Regions from separate parts of the Rahnella sp. JUb53 genome, predicted to be linked through region 1. Evidence: predicted binding sites of a transcription regulator. Region 1 holds the regulator's gene; each other region holds the start of a gene.
What was found. The regulator CRP, encoded in region 1, controls carbon source genes, mostly activating them, when cyclic AMP is high. The targets are predictions, from matches to a motif close to ATGTGANNNNNNTCACAT.
Positions count from the first base shown of each region.

Region 1 (5,292 bases):
AACGCCAGCGCGCAGCCGATCAGCGTATCCACCAGTCGCGGTACCAGAAAATGCACGCCGTTCATCGCCAGCAGTTGCAGGGTATATACCGCCGTCACGGTCATGCCGACCATCGCCAGCCCGTAGTTTTTACGCAGCACCGTATACGACACCAGCGTGACGATCAGCATACACATCAGCGTGATGCCTTCGGGTAATTCCAGCTTCAGCAATCCGGCGGCAATCAGCAATCCGGCCAGCGTGCCCAGCGCACGGTGCTGGATACGCACGCGTGTGGCGTTATAACCGTTCTGGCTGACCAGCATGATGGTCAGCAAAATCCAGTAAGGCTTGGGCAGATTAAAGAACAGGCCCAGGCTGCTGCCAATCGCCAGAATGATCCCCAGACGGGCGGCATTGCGCAGGGCGACAGATTTGAAGGAAAGATAGCTTTTCAGCGCAGGCCAGAAGGGTAAACGCGGCTGAGTGTTCATCAGGTCACGTTTGTACAACGGGCGCTGTGTCCGCAGCAGGCGCGCAATGCGGCTGAAGTGGTAGTAGCAAAACTGGCCGACCGGGTTCTCAGGATTGCGCGCGGCGATTTTCTCCAGCGCGGCCAGCTCGTTGGCCATCGTAAACCGCGCGGATAAACGGTGATAAAGAATGTCGTCGGCGATGACCCGCAGGCGGGCGGAAATCACCTGCGCATTACGGCGGATAACCGCTTCGGCGTGGCTTTCTTCCACCAGCTTCTGCACTTCTTCCGGCTGATGCAGGCTCACCGTGATGTGCTCCTGCAAATCAAGCGCGACCTGAAAACGTTGAAACAGTCTTTTATGGTGATGATGATGGCCGTGTTGCGGCAGCATGTGCAGTTGCTGATAGAGCAGGGCAATCAGGTCGATGACCTGCTGCTGTCGCGTCAGCAACGGGGGTAACGCGGTTTCAGGATCGGTGTGTTGCGTCAGCAGGCTGTATTTAGCTTCGAAGTAATCCGCGAGTTGCAGATAGAGCTGACTGAGCGTTTCGCGCATCGGCTGTTCTTCCGAAATACGAAACCACGCCCAGTTAAACAATCCGTACCAGGCCGTGCCGGCGGCGAAAAGCACCGGTGCCTGCCACATCGGACGCAAGCCAACCATGCTCAGCGTGAAGATGGTCGCGACCAGTGCACCGGGCAACAGACGTGCATGCAGCGGGCTGATTTCACCGGTCACGCCTAACAGCAAGGCCAGCGACAGCATGATGAGCGGCAGGGGAATGTGCCAGTTTTCCAGCATGACTTGCAGCAGAATACTGCTCACGGCAAACAGTGTTCCGCCAATTATCAGGCGTTTGAAAAAGCGTTTATGCGGAGTATCGAGGCCCGCGACGTTGCAGCAGGCAGGACAAAGAGAGAACAGCAGCCCCATTTGCAGATTGCCGAACAACCAGCAGATACCAACGGGCAGGCACAACACCAGCGTCTGGCGCAGCGCGTAGTTAACTTCCGGATGGTAAAACAGTCTTCGCCATAGCGTCATGGATAAAGCTTAGCCCATAAAAAAGGCGCGACAGTGTTCTGCCGCGCCGATTTTTAAGGGATTAACGTGTGCCGTAAACGACAATCGTTTTACCGTGTGCCGAGATCAGACTTTGATCTTCAAGCATTTTGAGAATACGTCCGACTGTTTCACGTGAACAACCGACGATTTGGCCGATTTCCTGACGGGTGATCTTGATTTGCATCCCGTCCGGATGGGTCATCGCATCAGGCTGTTTAGCCAGATTAAGGAGAGTTTGAGCGATACGCCCTGTTACGTCGAGGAAGGCCAGGTTGCCGACTTTCTCTGACGTCACTTGCAGACGGTTTGCCATCTGCGCGGAAAGACGCATCAGAATATCCGGGTTAACCTGAATCAGCTGGCGGAATTTTTTATAAGAAATTTCAGCCACTTCACAGGCAGTTTTTGCACGAACCCACGCACTACGTTCCTGACCTTCTTCGAAGAGTCCCAGCTCGCCGATGAAGTCACCTTGGTTAAGGTAGGACAGTATCATTTCTTTGCCTTCTTCATCCTTGATAAGGACAGCAACTGACCCTTTCACGATGTAGTAAAGCGTTTCGGCTTTTTCACCCTGGTGAATCAGCGTACTTTTAGAAGGATACTTATGTATATGACAGTGAGACAGGAACCATTCAAGAGTCGGGTCTGTTTGTGGCTTGCCGAGAACCATTTGCTATTATCCTCTGTTGTTATCGCTGCCCAAAATCACAGGGCTCAGAGTTCCCTGTACGGCACTTCATAAAAAAAGCGCCCTTTCAGCATATAACTCCCCAGAAATGCTGCAAGCGGGTGTCGGGGTGAAACAGCCTGATTATTGCCGTTATCACCGTGGGTTCTGTTCTTAAACCGCGAAAACCGTCACCGCAATTCACTGGAAAGTATGTTTCGGCTTTGTTTGTAGCACAGGTTTGCAATGCTGTCTTCTGTTGTCTCGCTTCAGCATGATGGCGATCGGGTTACGTTGCCAGATTTTAGGTGAAAGGGTACTCTGGGAGCGGAATTCGACGAGTTTATTCACCGGGAGAATAGTTCATGCACGCACGCGTAAAATGGGTAGAAGGGCTGACGTTTTTAGGCGAGTCAGCGTCAGGCCACCAGATTTCTATGGATGGTAATGCGGGCGATAAAGCACCCAGCCCGATGGAAATGCTGCTGATGTCCGCAGGCGGTTGCAGCGCGATTGATGTGGTGTCTATTTTGCAAAAAGGCCGTAATGACGTGCGTGATTGTGAAGTCAAGCTGACCTCACAACGCCGCGAAGAAGCGCCGCGCCTGTTCACGCACATCAATCTGCATTTTATCGTCACCGGTAAAGATCTCACCGATAAGATTGTCGAACGTGCCGTTAGCCTGTCTGCGGAAAAGTACTGCTCTGTGTCCCTGATGCTCGGCAAAGCGGCGACCATCACGCACAGCTTTGAAGTGATCAGCGTCGAATAAGTTACGACCAGTCATAGGCGTGGCACTGGCTGCGCAATAAATCCAAAAATCGCCGCGCGGCAAACGTCAGCGGCGATTTTTGCGAGTAAAGCACACAGTATTCTGCCTGCGGCAGGGTATCGATATTGAGCACACTCAGCCTGTCCTGCAATCCGAACGGCGCTTTCATCGCGCGCGCCACAATGGTCAGATAATCAGACTGCAACACCATATTTAGCCCGCACACCACCGAATCTGTATGCACCGGCATTTCCGCTGCCGGCTGATGAAATCCTCCCATCGATACCCTGATTTGCTGGTAATACCCCATATCCGTTTCGGGCAACAGCCAGCGCGCATCCTGTAATTCCTCCAGAGTTGTGGAGCCTGCCAGCGGATGTCCACGCCGGGCGATAACGCAGAAAGGTGCGCTGAACAGTGGCTCACGTACCAGATCTTCCAGCGGAAATCCCGGCCCGGCGGTACCGACCGCGAAATCCAGTTTCCCTTCGCGCAGTGCAGGTAATAACGTGGAAAGTTGCCCTTCTTTGATCAGCAGTTTGGACTGCGGAAACTGCGTCTTAAATTCTCCTGCCAATCCGGGAAAAACCGTCAGCGCCAGCAGCGATGAAAATCCAATGGCGACGGAGCCCTGCGAATATTGTTCGATCTGGCGAATTTCATCGGCGGCGCGCTCAAGCTCTTCGAGGATAAATTGCATACGCTGTGCAAATGCCCGCCCCGTTTCGGTCAGCGTCATCCCCTGATTGCCACGCACGATCAGCTGCGTATCGAGCGTTTGTTCCAGTTCACGCAATGTTCTGCTGACCGCCGGTTGTGACTGATTCAACGCCCGCGCCGCGCCGCGAATACTGCCGCTGCGGATAACCTGCTGGAAAACCTTCAGTTGCTGCAATTTCGGCAAATAGCGCATCACGATCCCTATCAGTAAAAAGCATCACCCGCCCAAAAATTGCATCTTATGGTCACGCTGTAAAGCTGATAGCGTCAGGATCGCGAAAAATAATATGTTGTTATTCAGTTGATTACGTGATGCATGTCGCATTTTACGATTCATCCGGCAGTGAGAAAATCTGACGTGGTGATAACAAAAAGGGATATCCGCTATGAAAAGTCGTTCCCTGATGATCTTCCTGCTATTTGTCGGTTATGCCGTGGTGTATATCGATAAAACAGTGATGGGCTTTGCGCTGCTGCCCATCGAGCGCGAATTTAATCTGCAACCTGAACAGCTGGGGTATATCACCGGCATTTTCTTCCTGGCCTATTCGCTGTTTCAGATCCCCGCGGGCTGGCTGAATGACCGGTTCGGCTACAAAAAAGTGCTCGGCATGTCGCTGTTCTTGCTGGGCGGCTTCGCGCTGTGTTTCGGAACGCTGGGCCTCAGCCTGGGATTGCTGGTCACGTTCCGGTTTCTCTCCGGCGTCGGCCATTCCGGCTATCCTGCGTCCTGCGCCAAAGCCGTGGTGTCCAATTTCGCAGTTGAGAAGCGAACCTTTGCGCAGTCGATTTTGCTGTCTTCCGCCGGACTGGCGATGACTGCCGGACCGCTGATTGCGGTTTACAGCCTGGATCATCTTGGCTGGCGCGGATCGTTCTCCATTCTCGGATTGCTGGCTTTTGCCATCGCCGTAGCGATTGTGATTTTTGTGCCCAATCCGCCGGAAGCGCAAGCCCGTACCGGCGCGAAAACCGGTTATCGGGAGTTGCTGAAAAACCCGATTGTCCTGCTGCTGTTTGTCTCAATTTTCTGCATCAACATTCCGTCTTACGGCCTGATGGCGTGGTTGCCGAAATATCTGGTCCAGCAGCGCGGTATGTCACTCGACGTATCCGGCATGGTGGTCGCCACCGGCGGGCTGGGTATCTGGATTTCTTCACTGGCAACCGGCTGGCTGGTCGGACGTTATATGCAGGGCAAAGAGCCGAAAGTGATTTTCTGCTGCGCACTGCTCAGTGCGTTGTGTATCTGGCTGGTGTTTACGTCGGCATCGGCGGTTACGGCCGGGTTGTTCCTGTTCCTCGGCTACGTTTTCCTGATGGCGTCCTTTGTGACCGTCTTTACGCTGCCGATGAAACGCCTGCCTTCTGACGTCATGGGCGCGGCGATGGGGATCATTAATACCGGCGGGACTCTCGGCGGATTTGTGGCGCCGATTGCGATGGGATATCTCATCACCGCCAGCCACGGTTACCTTTCTACGTTTGTATTTCTGGCGCTGGCGATGGTGGTGGCCGGTCTGGCTATCCTGCCGCTGGCAATAAAACCTCGTGCGCCAATGCGCGATGTGGCTTAACTGAGGAGAAGAGTGATGACTTTTAATTT
Region 1 is NZ_SLYT01000011.1:19,679-24,970, reverse strand. Features, by position in the region: gene EC840_RS21070 (YccS/YhfK family putative transporter) at 1-1,502, opposite strand, end outside; gene crp (cAMP-activated global transcriptional regulator CRP) at 1,564-2,196, opposite strand; gene EC840_RS21060 (OsmC family protein) at 2,559-2,966, shown strand; gene EC840_RS21055 (LysR substrate-binding domain-containing protein) at 2,968-3,879, opposite strand; gene EC840_RS21050 (MFS transporter) at 4,073-5,263, shown strand; gene EC840_RS21045 (amidohydrolase) at 5,279-5,292, shown strand, end outside.

Region 2 (5,292 bases), on a different contig from region 1:
TCAATAATTTTTTCGGTCGCCGGGTAATTGCCGTGCGTTTTGGCACGGGTTTGTTTGCGTACAAAATGGAACAGCACACTTTTGCCCAACGGGCCACCGGCCAGCCGCGCCTGCCATGGCAATGGCGGACGTGACTGACGCCCTTTCGCCACGCGCTCAAGTGCCGTTTGCAGCAAAATTGAATAAGGTACCGCGTCATCCACCAGTCCCATTCTCAGCGCCTGTTTCGCGCGAATGCTGCGACCGGTAAGCATCATATCCAGTGCTTTCGGCGCACCGATTAAACGCGGAAGACGCTGTGTGCCGCCGGAGCCCGGCAGCAGGCCAAGCTGCACTTCCGGCAGACCGAGCTGCGTTTTATCATCGAGGGAACAGACGCGTGAATGACACGCCAGCGCCAGTTCAAGTCCGCCGCCCAGACAGGCACCGTGGATGGCCGCAACAACGGGCACCGGAAACGAAGCGATCTGCGACATCACCGTCTGCCCTTTTCGCGCCAGATTGCTGGCCTCATCGGCGCTCTTACAACCCGATATCATGGTGATATCCGCACCGGCAATAAATGAGTCGGATTTACCGGAAACCAGCACCAGCCCCTTCAGACTGGGATATTGCTGGGCTTTTTGCAGAATGGTACAAATTTGTTGAGCGAATTCAGCCTTTAAGGTATTCACCTTTTCGCCGGGAACGTCGATGGTGATAATCCCGATGTGCTCCGCGGTGAACATCAGTGAAAAAGCAGAAACCGGTTCTGCCGGAGTGATTTCCGGAATGTTTGGGTTTTCCATATTATCCCTCATTGCGCTGCCTCCAGAATCATTGCTGCGCCTAAGCCACCGGCGGCACAGGCCGTCGTCAGCCCGTATTTTCCGCCACGACGGCGTAATTCATGCAAAGTCTGGGTGATCATTCGTGCGCCTGTCGCGGCAAAAGGATGGCCGTAAGCCAGTGATCCGCCCAGAACGTTAAATTTATCCCAGTCTATTTCGCCAACTGCCTGACTGCGGCCAAGTTTCTCACGGGCAAATTCATCACTGGCTAACATTTTGATATTCGCCAGGGTCTGCGCGGCAAATGCTTCGTGCATATCAATCAGGTCAAGATCACCGAGCGTCAGACCGGCACGATCCAGCGCCAGCGGCGTGGCATAAGCCGGACCAAGCAGCATGTCTTCCCAAACGTCGATGGCGGCAAACGCAAAACTTTTCAGATAACCGAGAGGCTGCAAACCGAGTTCACGCGCCCGCGATTCGCTCATCATCAGTACCGCGGCCGCGCCGTCGGTCAGCGGCGTACTGGTCGCGGCGGTCACGGTGCCGTGTTTGCGATCAAACGCCGGACGCAATTTGGCGTATTGCCCGATTTCAGAATTCAGGCGGATGTTGTTGTCTTTTTGCAGCACTTCACGGTAAGGCGGAACCTGCGCGGCCATCACCTGAGAATTCAGATAGCCCTGCTCCCACGCCTGTGCCGCCAGCGTGTGAGAACGGTGCGCGAGTTCATCCTGCTGTTCGCGGGAAATATTATGACTTTTCGCCATCTGTTCCGCAGTATCGCCCATGCGCAGACCGGTGGAATATTCTGCTACGGCAGGCGGCACCGGCATCAGGTCGCGCAGTTTAAGTTTGCTGAAAATGGACAGACGCTGCGACAGCGTGCGCGCTTTGTTGACGTCCACCAGGGCGCGGGCGAGACGTTTGCTGACGCCAATCGGCAGAACCGAAGACGAATCGGCTCCGCCTGCAATCCCGACGCTGATCGTGCCGCTCATAATGCTTTCCGCGACGTTGGCGATCGCCTGAAAACTGGTGGCGCAGGCACGCGAAACGCTGTAGGCGTCAGTCGACACATTCATGCCGGTGCCGAGGACGATTTCGCGCGCAATATTTGGTGCTTCCGGCATCTGCACGACTTGCCCGAATACCAGCTGATCGATGATCTTCGGGTCGATCCCACTTTTCGCCAGTAACTCACTGACCACTATTTTGCCGAGGTCTACGGCGGGAATGCCGTGATAGGCGGTGGCCTGTTTGGCAAACGGCGTACGCAAACCATCGACAATCGCAATGCGATCGCACTCACGTGTCACCAGTGGAATGACTTTATTCATACAAGCTCCTGAGAAAAAATAGGGTCTTAAGAGGTCAGACCTGATAACTCAGTTTTAACTATGTATTTACATTTGGCAAAGTGAAAGGCAATGAAGTGCGAGCAACAGCAAATTTTTCTGAAATAAGAATGAGAAGAAAGGCAGCGGGCAGAAATAGCGGACAAAAAAATACCGCTTATATAAGCGGTATTACAATTTAAAACTTCCCCTAAATAATTTGAGTCTCAGAAAGGCGGCAATCGAAGTAATCCCGATGAGCTGACATAAGTCAGTGATTCGGGTTACTGAGTGCAGCCAACGCATCTGCGGCTCAAAGTATGACGGGGATCAGCGCAAGGCTAACTGGAAGATCATGGTTTCTGCCTGGCAGCTGAAAGTGAAATCGATATTCAGCTCAACGCCGCCTTCCACTTTTTCGATACGGCTCTTGATTTCGCAAGGCTCGGATTCGACGCCGCGTGCGCGTTCGGTCAAGGCTTCCAGCGTTTCTTTAGCCTGTGCTTCATTTTCAAAAACGCGGCTGTAAGATGCGGTGCAATCGGTGTTATCCATGATGGTGCCCACATCAACGCAGCAGCAGGCTGCGGTTTCTTCTGCGCCGCATTTGTTGATGGAGTGCAGAGGTTGGGTGGATTTAGAGGACATGGTTACGTCAGACATAATTTTCTCCCCGGCATCAACGGCAACGTCCACCGTCTGGCCTGTTTGCGAATAAAGTTTTATTTCCAGCCTGTATTTTACGCCACCGTTCTGGCAACACACTAGCACTTACTTATTATGTGCCTTTGAAGTGATCCAGATCACGTATATGTAAGTAATCGATTAAAACTACGTCATCGTTCTCACTTTAACGTTTCTTAATTGAACTTTTATTGTTGGTTTTTTGTTAAGTGGATCCAATTTCTTGCATCATTTCTTAAATATCAATGAAACATTATTGCAACTACACCACAGGTCAGACCTATACTTCGCTCACTGGTCTGATTTGTCAGACTGATAACGAACCCTACAATCCCGCGCTCATTGTTACTTGATGTAACATTGTTTGATAAAAAACATAATATTGAGGTTTTGGTCATGAACCAGAAAAACCTGTTTAAAAGATCAGCTCTGGCAGCTGCAGTGGCAATTGTTTCCTCCAACGTATACGCGGCAGGTTTTCAGTTAAATGAATATACTGCTGCGGGTTTAGGTCGTTCATTCTCAGGCGAAGGTGCTATTGCTGACACCGCCGCATCCGGTAGCCGTAACCCGGCAACCATGACCATGTTTAATCGTCCGGCGTTTTCTATGGGCGCGATTTATGTCGACCCGGACGTCAGCGTGACGGGGAAATCCCCGGTCACCGGTGCCAGCACCAGTGATGATAATATTGCGCCAAATCAGTGGGTGCCGAATATCCACTTTATTATGCCGCTGGATGATCAATGGGCGGTTGGCGCATCTGCGACGTCTAACTACGGTCTGGCGACAGAATTTAGCGATAACTATCCGGCAGGCCCGATTGGCGGTGAAACAGATCTCACCACCATAAACACTAACTTAAGTGTTGCTTACCGTTTGAACCAGAATTTCAGCTTCGGTTTGGGCTTTGATGCCGTCTACGCGAAAGCAAAAATCCGTCGTACTGCCGGTGAACTGGTGCCGATTAAAACCGGCGGCTTACTGCCAGCAGATACTGAAGCCGCCAAGCTGAAAGGCGACGAGTGGGGCTACGGCTGGAACGCCGGTATTCTTTATGAAGTCGATGACAATAACCGTTACGGCTTTACTTATCGCTCAGAAGTTAAAATCGACTTTGACGGCGAGTACCGCAACGGCATTCCTCAGGCGTTAGGCGGCACAGGCGGTCACACCGTTCCGGGTTCCCTGACCCTGAACCTGCCAGAAATGTGGGAAGTGTCCGGTTATAACAAAGTGGCACCGAAATGGGCGATTCACTACAGCCTGGCTTACACCAGCTGGAGCCAGTTCCAGGAGCTGAAAGCTACCGGTTCTAACGGCCAGACCCTGTTCCAGAAAGAAGAAGGCTACCATGATGCTTATCGCATCGCGTTAGGTACCACCTATTACTACGATGATAACTGGACGTTCCGTACCGGTATCGCCTTCGATGACAGTCCGGTTCCGGCTGATAACCGCACCATTTCTATCCCGGATCAGGACCGCTTCTGGGTTTCTGCGGGTACCACGTATGCCTTCAATAAAGATGCATCCGTCGATGTGGGCGTGTCTTACATGCATGGCCAGACGGTGAATATCAGCGAGAAAGTGGCTGATGGCGTGCCGAACTATGAATTCCAGGCTAAAGGCACCGCTATGCTGTACGGCGCTAACTTTAACTATAGCTTCTGATGAACCACAGATTCTGATGAGCTGAATGTTACGTCAGATATGAAAAAAGCGCCGAAAGGCGCTTTTTTTGTATCTCCGGAACCGTTATTCCGAGTCGATATCTTTCAGGTCGCCCTGAATCAATGCCGCGTTCGGGTTTTCCTGTGGCGTCAGCTGACCGCCTCTTGCCAGGAAGTCGTGACGCTGGAAGTAAGCTTCACGGATAAACAGATACGGATCAGAAGAGTTACGGATCAGACCATCTGAATCGAGAAGTTCTGCACGGGTTTCGACGCCTTCCAGTACCCATTTACCGGCTGACATCCAGAATGTCAGATAGCTGAGCATCGGATACAAATCATCCACCAGATCGCCACCTTCGTCACGCACAGTCGCGCTGCCGTAACCAGGCAGAACCACGTACGGACCGTATCCGACACCATAATGACCGAGCGTGCTACCGAAGCCCTGGGCTTCTTCGCGTGCCAGTTTCGGGTTCGCCATACCGGCCACGTCAATCAGACCGCCCATCCCCAGAAGCGTGTTCAGGAAGAAACGGTTGAAGTGGATTGCAGCACGGTACGGATCGCCTTTCAGCAAGGAGTTGACCATGCTGGCGGGTTCATCGAGGTTGCTGAGGAAGTTACTGGTCCCGTTACGCGCCGGTTGTGGCACGTAATCACGCCATGCGACGGCAACAGGCCGCACAAGGTAAGGATCCATGTAGTTATAGTTGAAGTCGAACATCACCCGGTTGAAACCTTCGAGCGGATCAGAACGTCCCTGCTGTTCGCTGTCCGAAGATCCGGATGTACCGGCACAACCGACCAGTAAAACTGTCGCAAACG
Region 2 is NZ_SLYT01000004.1:529,549-534,840, forward strand. Features, by position in the region: gene fadJ (fatty acid oxidation complex subunit alpha FadJ) at 1-788, opposite strand, end outside; gene fadI (acetyl-CoA C-acyltransferase FadI) at 797-2,110, opposite strand; gene EC840_RS12845 (YfcZ/YiiS family protein) at 2,438-2,770, opposite strand; gene fadL (long-chain fatty acid transporter FadL) at 3,188-4,465, shown strand; gene mlaA (phospholipid-binding lipoprotein MlaA) at 4,550-5,292, opposite strand, start outside.
Region 2: EC840_RS12845 (YfcZ/YiiS family protein) is a predicted target of CRP. The motif match lies at 2,899-2,916, and genes of this name have one in related genera.

Region 3 (5,292 bases), on a different contig from region 1:
CCGCAAACTGTTGCTGGCGATTATTGATAAGTTCACCGGCGGGCCGGTCGGGCTGGATAACTTAGCTGCGGCGATTGGTGAAGAGCGCGAGACCATTGAAGACGTCATCGAACCGTTCCTGATCCAGCAAGGCTTTATTCAGCGCACACCGCGCGGGCGTATGGCGACCAATCATGCGTATAAGCACTTCGGGATTACCAGAGAATCAGAGTAAGCGATTTTGCACGCATAAAAACGGACGCCCTGAGCATCCGTTTTGCTTATTTCAGCCAGCAGAAATTACTGACTGACTTCACAACGGCTGACCATCCGCCAGTGACGTGGCAACTCGCGCACTTTACCCGCCAGAATCACCTTTCCTGTTGCATGAATATCGGCGCTTGAAGAGCCCACCTGAACTTCAACAGAACCCGGTTCGACGATGCGCTTACCGGCGTGACTGGTGAAATTCAGCATGTCGGTCGGGATGCTGAAATTCAGCGTTGCGGTTTGTCCGGCCTCCAGCTCTACGCGCTCAAAAGCTTTGAGTTCCTGCATCGGGCGTACCAGTGATGCCACACAGTCACGCAGATAAACCTGCACCACCTCGCTGCCCGCCTGATTTCCGGTATTGGTGACTTTGATTTGTACTGCAATATCGCCATTTTCGATAGCGACCGGTTGCTGATTGAGTTGCAGATCGTGATAGCGGAACGTGGTGCCGCTCAGCCCGAAGCCAAACGGGTATTTTGCACCGAAGTGGAACGCAATCGGCGTACCGCCACTTTTCAGTTTGTGATTGTAATAATAGGGCATGGCACCGGCGCTTTTCGGTACGGAAACCACCAGCCTGCCGGACGGTGCTTCTTTGCCGCTGACGATATCGGCAATTGCACGTCCGCCTTCCTGACCGGGCGCAAATGCCATCAGGAACCCGGCGACTTTTTCCTCCAGTCCGCCAAGGGAATACGGACGACCGCCGGTCATTACCACAATGGTCGGTTTGCCGGTCGCGACAATCTCTTCCAGCAACAGTTGCTGAACACCCGGTAATTGCAGGCTGTCCGTGTCAGAGCCTTCACCGACGGTGCCGCTCTGGAATAATCCGGCCAGATCGCCGACAAACACTAACGCGACATCACTTTCCTGCGCCAGTTTCACGGCCTGTGGGATAAGCGCGGTACTTCGTGATACCGGCGATTTTTGCATGGCTGAGCCGGCATCGCCGGGGAAGACCGGCGCGCCCGCTGTGCGTTTTTCAAGAATATGACAACCTTTTGCATACCGGATATTTTGCTCGCCGTAGGCGTCACGCAAGGCCTGTAACGGCGTGGTGACATGTTCCGTCTGCGCTTCCATTTCGCTGATGATCAGATGCACGGGGAAGCTGTAACCGCTGAGCAAGGCCAGCGGATCGTCTGCCGTCGGGCCGATCACTGCAATTTTCTGCCCGGATTTGGGTTTCAGCGGCAGGATGCCATTATTCTCCAGCAGGGTGACGGAACGGACGGCGGCTTTCCAGGCCAGTTCACGCGTGGCGGGTTGTTGCATTTGTGGCTGCGGATCAAGGGCGTAAGGCTGTTCAAACAGCCCGAGGCGGAATTTTTCGGTCAGCACGCGGGCGACGATCTCGTCAATTTTCGCCATATCAATCAGGCCACGTGAAACCGCATCGGCAAGATGCTGCGCGCAATCGCCTTTCGGCAACTCGATATCCAGTCCGGCATTAAACGCCAGCGCGGCGGATTCCGCGTCGTCATGGCTGACACCGTGATGCTGATGCAGCAGGCTGACGCCGCCGTAATCGGCAACAATCAGACCATCGAATCCCCACTGTTCGCGCAAAACTTCTGTCAGCAGGAAGTGATCGCTGTGACAAGGCTGCCCGTCGATGTCGTGATAAGCCGGCATCACCGAACCGGCATTCGCCAGCTTTACCGCCATCTCAAACGGCAGCAGAAAGGTGTCATTCAGCTCGCGAAAACCCAGATGTACCGGCGCATGATTGCGAGCCCCTTCGCTGAATGAATGCCCGACATAATGTTTCAGCGTGGCCAGCAGGTCACGTTTTTCACCCTGCAAACCACGCACGTAAGCCGTCGCCATGATGCCAACCAGATAAGGATCTTCGCCAAAGGTTTCCTCAGTTCGTCCCCAGCGGACATCGCGGGAAACATCCAGCACCGGCGCCAGTCCCTGATGACAACCAACGCTTTGCGCTTCATCGCGGATAGCGCCTGCAATTTGCTCCACCAGTTGCGGATCCCACGTCGAGGCATAACTCAGGGAAGAGGGGAACAGTGTGGCGTCTTTGCACAATAAACCGACCAGACATTCTTCGTGGAACATCGCCGGAATGCCCAGCTGTGTTTCTTCAACCAGCATTTTTTGCAGCCGGTTCAGGGCGCGCACGCCTTCTGCCGGGCTGACCACGTGCGTTCCCAGGGGGCGCGTGATTTGTCCCGCGCCCAGCGCCAGTTGCTCCTCCAGTGCCAGAGTCTGTTTATGCCCGGCAAAATCATCGCTCAGATCGGACCGTTCTTTATGCTTCCCGTTGCTGTCGAGGATCAGCCAGAACGCGTGCATCTGGGCATATTTCTCAGCGGGCGTCATGCGGGCAAGCAGGTCGGCGACGCGGGTAGCGACGGGCTGTGAAGCATCCTGATACAGGTGAGTCATTTTATATCTCCTTGATTTTCCGGATGGGAACGCAGGGATAACGCGTTAAAAGGCGAAATATAAACAGAAGTATTGAGAATGGACTGCGCGTAAACAATTGAGGAAACGAATATGCATTTTACGTTATTTAATTTTGTTTCCGGTTTGTGAGCAGGATCAGATTGAGGCTGCTCCGGTCAGATGCCTGCTTTTAGCACGAAATCTGAAGCCGATCACAGTTTCATCATCCGGCGAATATTACGACTTGTTTCTGTCTGCGATTCGCCAGAGAATCCGTTTCAGAAAGCAGGATTGTTACTGTCTGACAGGCAAAACCTAAACTTCTCGTTTCTTCGTGTATGACGAAGAGACCGGACGTTTAGGTTTTTTTTTGGCCTGAATTCAGGGGCCGGCCGCCCCTTTGAAATACACCGGCAATGTCGTGCACGACGCCATTACTCTGATGAGATAACACCATGGAATACAGTACATTAGCCGATGAAATTCTCCGCGGAGTGGGCGGAAAGGATAACGTCAACAGCGTGGTGCATTGTGCCACCCGCTTACGTTTTAAATTAAAAGATACCAGTAAGGCCGACGCTGCCGGGCTAAAAGAAAACCCGGGTGTCATCATGGTTGTCGAGAGCGGCGGCCAGTTTCAGGTGGTGATCGGCAACCACGTCGGTGCGGTGTATGAAGCGCTGGTGAAAGGCAGTGCGCTTTCCGACAGCGGCGACGATGACAGCGGTGATAAGGGCAGTTTATTTGCCCGGGCGATTGACGTTATCTCCGGCATTTTTACCCCGTTTATCGGCATCATGGCCGCGTCGGGGATCCTGAAAGGTTTTCTGGCACTGGCGCTGGCGTGCGGCTGGATGGTGCCGGAAAGCGGTACCTATAAAGTCTGGTTCGCCGCCAGTGACGCCATGTTTTACTTCTTCCCGCTGGTGATCGGTTTCACTGCCGGTAAAAAATTCGGTGGTAACCCGTTCGTTACCATGATGATTGGCGGGGCAATGGTGCATCCGCTGATGATCGCCGCGTTTGAGGCACAGCAACCTGGTGCGCAGGGCGAGCATTTCTTCGGTATTCCGCTGGTCTTTATTAATTACGCCTCATCGGTGATCCCGGTGATCCTGGCTGCGTGGGTATCAAGCTGGCTGGAAAAACGGGCCATGAAAATCCTGCCTTCTGCGCTGCGTAACTTTATCACGCCGCTTATTTGCCTGATGGTCGTGGTGCCGCTGACCTTCCTGATTATCGGCCCCGTCGCCACCTGGGCCAGCCAGCAACTGGCTAACGGCTATCAGTTTGTGTATCACATCAGCCCGATGATTGCCGGTGCCTTTATGGGTGCACTGTGGCAGGTGTGTGTGATTTTCGGTCTGCACTGGGGGCTGGTGCCGCTGATGATCAACAACTTCAGTATTCTCGGTCACGACACCATGCTGCCGCTGTTATTGCCCGCCGTGATGGGGCAGGTCGGGGCAGTGATTGGCGTGATGCTGCGCGCCAGAGATGCGCGAACGAAGGCGCTGGCGGGTTCAGCCATCAGCGCGGGGATTTTTGGGATTACGGAACCCGCGGTTTACGGCATCAATCTGCCGCGTCGGCGTCCGTTTATTTTCGGTTGCGCCGGTGGTGCACTGGGTGCGGCGATCCTCGGGTATTTCCAGACCACGGCGTATTCCTTCGGATTCGCCAGCATCTTCACTTTCACGCAGATTATTCCGCCAACCGGCTTTGATAAAACGGTGACCGCCGCCATTGCCGGGACGCTGATTGCCCTGGTGTTTGCTGCGCTGGCAACTTACTTCTTCGGCATGAAAGAAGAAGCGGCAACGCCGGAAATCACCGAAAAGGCCAAAGCGGAGGCCGTTCAGGCGCCACGCGGAAAAACCCTGATTGCCAGCCCGATGACCGGTGCCTGTATCGCACTCGATCAGGTTAAAGACCCGACGTTCGCCAGTGGTTTGCTGGGCAAAGGCGTGGCGGTGGTGCCAGCAGTGGGGCGGGTTGTATCGCCGGTAAATGGTACCGTGGTTTCCCTGTTCAAAACCCATCACGCCATAGGGATTGAATCTGATGAGGGTGCAGAGATTCTGATCCACGTCGGCATTGATACGGTGAAGCTGGACGGCAAATTCTTTACGCCACGCATCGCGGTTGATGCGGTGGTGAAGCAAGGCGATTTGTTGCTGGAATTCGATATGCAGGGCATTTCCGATGCCGGCTATGACCTGACCACGCCGGTGCTGGTCACCAACAGCGATGACTATCTTGATGTCATTCCGGCAAGCGTTGGTCAGGACACCAGCGAACAAGCGCCATTACTCACTTTATTACGATAACGACCAGAGCCAGGAGGTTCACATGAACAAGCAATTCCCAGACAGTTTCTTATGGGGCGGCGCAGTCGCAGCCAATCAGGTGGAAGGTGCATATCTGACTGACGGTAAAGGCTTATCAACATCTGACCTGCAACCGCAAGGCGTTTTTGGTCCGGTGCAGGAACGTACTGAAGGCGATTTCGGCGTGAAAGATGTGGCGATTGATTTCTATCATCGTTATCCGGAAGACATGAAATTGTTCGCCGAAATGGGCTTCACCGTGCTGCGTACCTCAATTGCCTGGACGCGTATTTTCCCGCAGGGC
Region 3 is NZ_SLYT01000001.1:462,752-468,043, forward strand. Features, by position in the region: gene ruvB (Holliday junction branch migration DNA helicase RuvB) at 1-214, shown strand, start outside; gene EC840_RS02260 (glycoside hydrolase family 3 N-terminal domain-containing protein) at 280-2,658, opposite strand; gene bglF (PTS beta-glucoside transporter subunit IIABC) at 3,114-4,988, shown strand; gene ascB (6-phospho-beta-glucosidase) at 5,011-5,292, shown strand, end outside.
Region 3: EC840_RS02260 (glycoside hydrolase family 3 N-terminal domain-containing protein) is a predicted target of CRP. The motif match lies at 2,803-2,820, and genes of this name have one in related genera.